DNA from 2 places in the Bradyrhizobium sp. SPXBL-02 genome. Region 1 is predicted to be linked to the other one. Evidence: predicted binding sites of a transcription regulator. Region 1 holds the regulator's gene; the other holds the start of a gene.
What was found. The regulator PhoB, encoded in region 1, activates phosphate uptake and scavenging genes when phosphate is short. The targets are predictions, from matches to a motif close to TGTCATNNANCTGTCAT.
Positions count from the first base shown of each region.

Region 2: ACNJYD_RS01950 (DUF2794 domain-containing protein) is a predicted target of PhoB. The motif match lies at 1,278-1,294, and genes of this name have one in related genera.

Region 1 covers NZ_CP182474.1:7,932,858-7,936,266, forward strand. The annotation lists gene ACNJYD_RS36875 (GcrA family cell cycle regulator) at 182-694, shown strand; gene phoB (phosphate regulon transcriptional regulator PhoB) at 966-1,673, opposite strand; gene phoU (phosphate signaling complex protein PhoU) at 1,688-2,404, opposite strand; gene pstB (phosphate ABC transporter ATP-binding protein PstB) at 2,416-3,237, opposite strand; gene pstA (phosphate ABC transporter permease PstA) at 3,234-3,409, opposite strand, start outside.
Region 2 covers NZ_CP182474.1:407,883-411,291, reverse strand. The annotation lists gene ACNJYD_RS01955 (GNAT family N-acetyltransferase) at 193-723, shown strand; gene ACNJYD_RS01950 (DUF2794 domain-containing protein) at 840-1,211, opposite strand; gene ACNJYD_RS01945 (DUF1223 domain-containing protein) at 1,765-2,541, opposite strand; gene acnA (aconitate hydratase AcnA) at 2,773-3,409, opposite strand, start outside.

The sequences.
Region 1 (3,409 bases):
ATACGACATCTCGTGCAGCAGTTCTGATCCCAAAAGTCCTCATGTACCGGCGTAAACGTTCGGGCGTCTTGAGCGCGCCCGGCGAGCCTTAAGGGATTCTGGCGGCACGGGTTTTTCAAGGCTTTAGGCAATCGCGGCGAAGGCTCCAGGATGGCAGGCGCGCTGCGAGGGAAAGGGTGCAATGACGGTTTTGACCTGGTCCGATGATCGCGTCGAGCAGCTGAAGAAGCTCTGGGAGGCCGGACTTTCGGCCAGCCAGATCGCGGCGGAGCTCGGCAATGTGACCCGCAATGCCGTGATCGGCAAGGTGCACCGGCTCGGCCTGTCCGGCCGCGCCAAGAGCCCTTCATCGGCAGCGCCGCGGCCGCGCAAGGCACGGCCCGCGCAGCACATGATGCGGGTGACGCGACCCGTTGCGCGCGGCAACACCGCGCTGGCGCAGGCCTTCGAGGTCGAGGTGGAAGCCGAGCCGGTTACCTACGACAACGTGGTGCCGATGAGCCAGCGCCTGTCGCTGCTGGAATTGAACGAGGCGACGTGCCACTGGCCGGTCGGCGATCCATCGAGCCCGGATTTCTTCTTCTGCGGCGGCAAGGCGCTCTCGGGCCTGCCCTATTGCGCCCAGCATTCGCGCGTGGCCTATCAGCCCGCAGCGGACCGCCGTCGCGCACCGGCGAAGCCGAGCACGCGCTGAGCTTGCGGAATTAGTTGGCTGCACATACGGCAGCCGTCACACGATGACGGCTGAACTCACTCGGTGCCATCCCCGCGAAGGCGGGGATCCATAACCACAGGGCGCGATCGTTGCGCGAGATGGTCACTCCGAGTCATCGTCAAACCACGTCCTGTGGTTGATCGCGACGAGCGCAAGCGCTCGCGCTGAGATCCCGGGCTCGCGCTGGGCGCGCCCCGGGATGACGGTTGAGGGTGTAGCCGCAGCTCACCACACCAACAGCTCGCAGATCTTACGTCTGCTCGGCCTTCGCGAAGCGATCATCCAGCGCGTAGCCGGCGCCGCGGACGGTGCGGATCGGGTCCTGCTCGCGGCCGAGATTGAGCAGCTTGCGCAGGCGGCCGATATGGACGTCGACGGTACGCTCATCGATATAGATGTCGCGGCCCCAGACGCTATCGAGCAGCTGCTCGCGCGAGAACACGCGGCCGGGATGCTCCAGGAAGAACTCCAATAGGCGATATTCGGTCGGGCCGAGATCGATCGGCCGGCCCGAGCGCGCCACGCGGCGCTTGTCGCGGTCGAGCTCGATGTCGCCATAGGCGAGCACGGTGGCGAGCCGCTCGGGGCTGGCGCGCCTGAGCAGACCCTTCACGCGCGCGAGCAGCTCCGGCACCGAGAACGGCTTGACGATGTAATCGTCGGCGCCGGTTGCGAGGCCCCGTACCCGCTCGCTCTCCTCGCCGCGCGCAGTGAGCATGATGATCGGCAGCTGCTTGGTCTCGGGACGGGTCCGAAGCCGCCGGCACAGCTCGATGCCCGACAGGCCCGGCAGCATCCAGTCGAGCACGATCAGATCGGGAATGTGCTCCTTGAGGCGGGTGTCGGCGTCGTCGCCGCGCATCACCGTCTCGACGTCATAGCCGTCGCCTTCGAGGTTGTAGCGGAGAAGCTCGGTGAGAGCTTCCTCGTCCTCTACCACCATAATGCGTGCGCCCATGTTGTCGTCGCTCCTTAGGTATTCGGCACCGTCGTGGCGAAGGTCGTCATGTCGCCCTTCGGCCGCTTGTCGGTGATCGCCTGGCCCTCGATCATGTAGAACACGGTCTCGGCGATGTTGGTGGCGTGGTCGCCGATCCGCTCGATGTTCTTGGCACAGAACATCAGGTGGATGCAGAACGAGATGTTGCGCGGATCCTCCATCATGTAGGTGAGGAGCTCGCGGAACAGCGAGGTGCAGATGGCGTCGACTTCCTCGTCGCCCTTCCACACCGCCATCGCCGCCGGCAAATCGTGCGCGGCATAGGCGTCGAGCACGCTCTTGACCTGCTGCTGCACGAGGTCGGTCATGTGCTCCAGGCCGCGGAACAGCTTGAGCGGATGGAAGTCCGTCTCCAGCGCCGCGACGCGCTTGCCCATGTTCTTGGCAAGATCGCCGATGCGCTCGAGATCGGTCGCAACGCGCATGGCGCCGACGATCTCGCGCAGGTCGACGGCCATCGGCTGGCGGCGGGCGATGGTGAGCACGGCACGCTCCTCGATGCGCTTCTGCAGCGCGTCGAGATCGGCGTCGGTGGTGACGACGCGCTGGCCGAGTGCCACGTCGCGGCGGATCAGCGCGTCGACGGAATCGACGATCATGCGCTCGGCGATGCCGCCCATCTCGGCGACCAGGCGAGTGAGCTCCTGAAGGTCGCTGTCGAAGGCCTTTACGGTATGTTCAGAACCCATATTCCGTCTCCTCAGCCGAACCGGCCGGTGATGTAATCCTGCGTGCGCCGATCGCTCGGCGACGTGAAGATCTTGCTGGTGTCGTCGAACTCGATCAGCTCGCCGAGATACATGAAGGCGGTCTTGTCGGAGACGCGCGCCGCCTGCTGCATGTTGTGGGTGACGATCGCGATCGTGTAGTTCTCGGACAATTCCTGGATCAGCTCCTCGACCTTGGCGGTCGAGATCGGGTCGAGCGCCGAGCAAGGCTCGTCGAACAGGATCACCTCGGGCCGCACCGCGACGGTGCGGGCGATGCAGAGGCGCTGCTGCTGGCCGCCGGAGAGCGACAGGCCGGAGGCATTGAGCTTGTCCTTGACCTCGTTCCACAGCGCGCCGCCGCGCAGCGCCTTCTCGACGCGGCCGTCCATCTCGGACTTCGAGATCTTCTCGTACAGACGAATGCCGAAGGCGATGTTCTCGTAGATCGTCATCGGGAACGGCGTCGGCTTCTGGAACACCATGCCGACCCGGGCCCGCAACAGGTTGAGGTCCAGCTTGGCGTCGAGGATGTTGGTCTGGTCGAGCAGCAGCTGGCCGGTGGCGCGCTGGCCCGGATAGAGGTCGTACATCCGGTTGAAGATGCGCAGCAGGGTGGACTTGCCGCAGCCCGACGGGCCGATGAACGCCGTGACGCGGTTGGTGCCGAGCGTCAGATTGATGTTCTTCAGCGCGTGGTGCTCACCGTAGTAGAAATTCAGGTTGCGCGCGGTGACCTTGGCGGGCGCCTCGGGCAGCGGCTGCGAGCCGGGATGAACGGTCGGCGCGCTGACGGAAACAGACATTTCACTCATTTTGCAGTCCTCTCGGCGCCAAGGATGCGCGCGCCAATGTTCAGGGCAAGCACGGTCAGGGTGATGAGCAGCGCGCCGCTCCAGGCGAGTTGCTTCCAATATTCGTAGGGGCTCTGCACGAAGTTGTTGATGGTGACAGGTAGGTTCGCCATCGTCTTGTTCAGGCCGAGGC
Region 2 (3,409 bases), 690 kb from region 1:
GGCCGAGAGGCCGGGGTTTTTGTTTGGGGGGTCGCGGGGGCGGCCACAAACACCGTCATTGCGAGCGCAGCGAAGCAATCCAGAGTCCCTCCGCGGATGCATTTCTGGATTGCTTCGCTGCGCTCGCAATGACGCTGCGGAGGCGGCGTAGCCCCCTTCCAGCAGTCGGACGAAGGCTCTATCCTTCCCGCCATGTCCGCACCCGATATCAGGCCCACCACCGAGGCCGACCTTCCCGCCATCACCGCCATCTACCAGCAGGCCGTCCGCGAGGGCACGGCGACGTTCGAGCTGGAGCCGCCTGACCTTACGGAGATGACGCGCCGCTATCGCGCGCTGATCGACGGCGGCTATCCCTACTTCGTCGCCATGCTGGACGGACGCGTGGCCGGCTATGCCTATGCCGGCGCTTACCGGCCGCGGCCGGCCTACCGCTTCACGGTGGAGAACTCGATCTATCTGGATCCCTCCTTCCACCGCCGCGGCGTCGGCTCGCTGTTGCTGGAACGGCTGATCGCCGAATGCGAGACGCGCGGCTTCCGCCAGATGATCGCGGTGATCGGCGATTCCGCCAATGCCGGATCGATCGGCGTGCACACAAGGTGCGGCTTCAAGATGATCGGTACGCATCCCAGCGTCGGGCTGAAATTCGGCCGCTGGCTGGACACGGTGATGATGCAGCGCGACCTCGGCGAGGGCGCGCGCACGGTGCCGGGGAATTAAGCTCGGTTTCGTTAGGGTGGGCAAAGCGCAAGCGTGCCCACCGTTCGCGGCGATCGAGATAGAACGTGGGCACGGCGCGGTGCGCCTTTGCCCACCCTACGGCAGCGTTCGTGCCGCTACACCACCGCCAGCTTGCGATCGATCACCAGCAGCACGCGCTCGAGCTCGTGGCCGCGGCGCAGGATCAGGCCGGTCGCCGAGATCACGCTGTACATGCCTTGCTTGCGCGCGAGGCGCGGGTCCTTCTCGATGCGGTAGATCGGCACTTCCGAGGCACGGCGATAGACCGAGAACACGGCGCGGTCCTTCAGGAAGTCGATGGCATAGTCGCGCCACTCGCCGTCGGCGACCATGCGACCGTAGAGATTGAGAATCCGGTGCAGCTCGAGCCGGTTGAAGGTCACCCGGTTCGGCGGCGCATGCGCCGCGGCGGGACGCGCCGCCGCGCGCTGCTCGCTCGGCTCGGCATCCTCCGACGTCAGACTCATGGGAAGCGCCTCCTCATCGCACGGCTATGACCCGGGTCCGCGAAGACCGTCCCCGGAACCGCGTTCATGACACTTGCATGATTGCGCCAACCGTTCCGCGCCGCAAGGGGCTCAACCGGTCGAATCGACAGTGCGTCTGGGCACACGCAAGGGTGGAACTCCGTCGCGGCAAACCGTCACGGGATCGTTAGCAGGAATCATAGTATCGCCGCTTTTCCGCCAACCGCCCGCCGCCCTGCATTGCGAAAAGACTGGTGTGCGTTGACCCGGTCCTTTCGGTTCCGGATTCCTCAGCCCCCAGCCCCCCGGGGTCGAACAGGATCGGGTCTGTACGCACGACAAGGAGGGCCAACGCAAGTTGGTCCTTTTTTGTTTGTGCCGCGATGTTTCCGGCCACTGTCATTCCGGGGCGCGCCTCTTGGCGCGAACCCGGAATCCATTGCTCAGCTTGCACAATGGATCGATGGATTCTCAGGTGCGCAATTGCGCAGCATAGCTCGCGCTTCGCGCCCCGGAATGGCGAAGCATCAATTGCTGAGACGTTCTGCTTGCTTCAATGCAGCGACGTGTACGCCGCACCCAACATCGGGCCCGGTCGCTCGCGGCTGCCGTCCTGGACGTAGACCACTGCGCCGTCGACGCCGTCGCGCGTGAGATTTTCGATCGGCACCGTCCAGCTCTCCGGACGGCCGGTCCAGTCGCCGACCTTGAGCAGGTTGCGCACCACGTTGTGATAGGTGACCTGCTGTCCGCGATTCTCGCCGCGGGTGATCGCGATCGGCACCGACTTGGCGATCGAGCAGATCCAGACCTCGCCATGCGAGACCGTGGGCTCCTTGCTCGCGGCCACCGACACGTTGATCTGCTTGCCCGAGAGCGACATCGTCACCGGCACGCTCATCACGCCGTTGCCCTTGTCGGTCTTGCCGATCGCGTTCTCGATGCCGGCGCGATCGCTGCCGATGACATGCGTGGAGCCGTTGACCACGACCTGTGGCGTGTAGACCTCGCGGTCGCCGCGCATGCGCGAATAGGCGCGCTGCCGTGCAGAGAAACGCGAATCCGCCAGCGTGTCCTTCCAGCCGAGATAGTCCCAATAATCGATCGGCATGCTCAGCGCGATGACCGAGGGATCCTTGGAGAGATCGCCGATGATCTGGTCGGCGGGCGGGCAGGAGGAGCAGCCCTGCGAGGTGAACAATTCGACGACGGCGCGGGGATCAGCCTCGGCAGGACGAATGACGGCGATGATCGCACATATGCCGAGAGCTCCCGACCAGAGGGCACCGGACCAACGTGGAATCAGATGGGAAGCCGTCATTGTCGTCATGTCGAACGCCGCACACCGTTGCTCTCAGGGGGAAATCTTATCGCCGGATGGTCACCGTAGTCTTACGGGGCGCGGTACATTCATCCATCCGGGCCACCGTCCAAGGGGAGGTATTCCGCCGGGCGGGCCCATCTGAAGCGTACCGCAAACGCGCGAAGGCGGCCTTTGATAGGCCGCCTTCGTTAAGGCTTCTACTCACTTCGCAGTGAGCCATCGTTCACAAATCCGCGCTTACGCCGCGAGCTTGCGCAGCACGTAGTGCAGGATGCCGCCGTTGCGGTAGTAGTCGAGCTCGTCCAGCGTATCGATGCGGCAGAGCAGCGAAACGCGCTGCAGCGAACCGTCGCCGGAGACGATCTCCGCGGTCAGCTTCTGGCGCGGCTTGAGGTCGCCGACGAGGCCACGCAGCGTGACCTTCTCGTCGCCCTTGAGGCCCAGCGACGACCAGGAGGTGCCTTCCTCGAAGGTCAGCGGCAGCACGCCCATGCCGACCAGGTTGGAGCGGTGGATGCGCTCGAAGCTCTGGCAGATCACGGCGCGCACGCCGAGCAGGCGCGTGCCCTTGGCGGCCCAGTCCCGCGAGGAGCCGTTGCCGTATTCGGCGCCGGCGAACACCACCAGCGGCACCTTCTCTTCCTGGTACTTCATCGCGGCGTCGTAGATCGACATCTGCTCGCCGTCGGGCCAGTGCTTGGTCAGGCCGCCCTCGGGGATGTTGCCATCGGCGCCCTTCAGCATGAAGTTCTTGATGCGGATGTTGGCGAAGGTGCCGCGCATCATCACTTCATGGTTGCCGCGGCGCGTGCCGTACTGGTTGAAGTCGGCCGGACGCACCTGGTGCTCGCTGAGATATTTCCCGGCGGGCGAG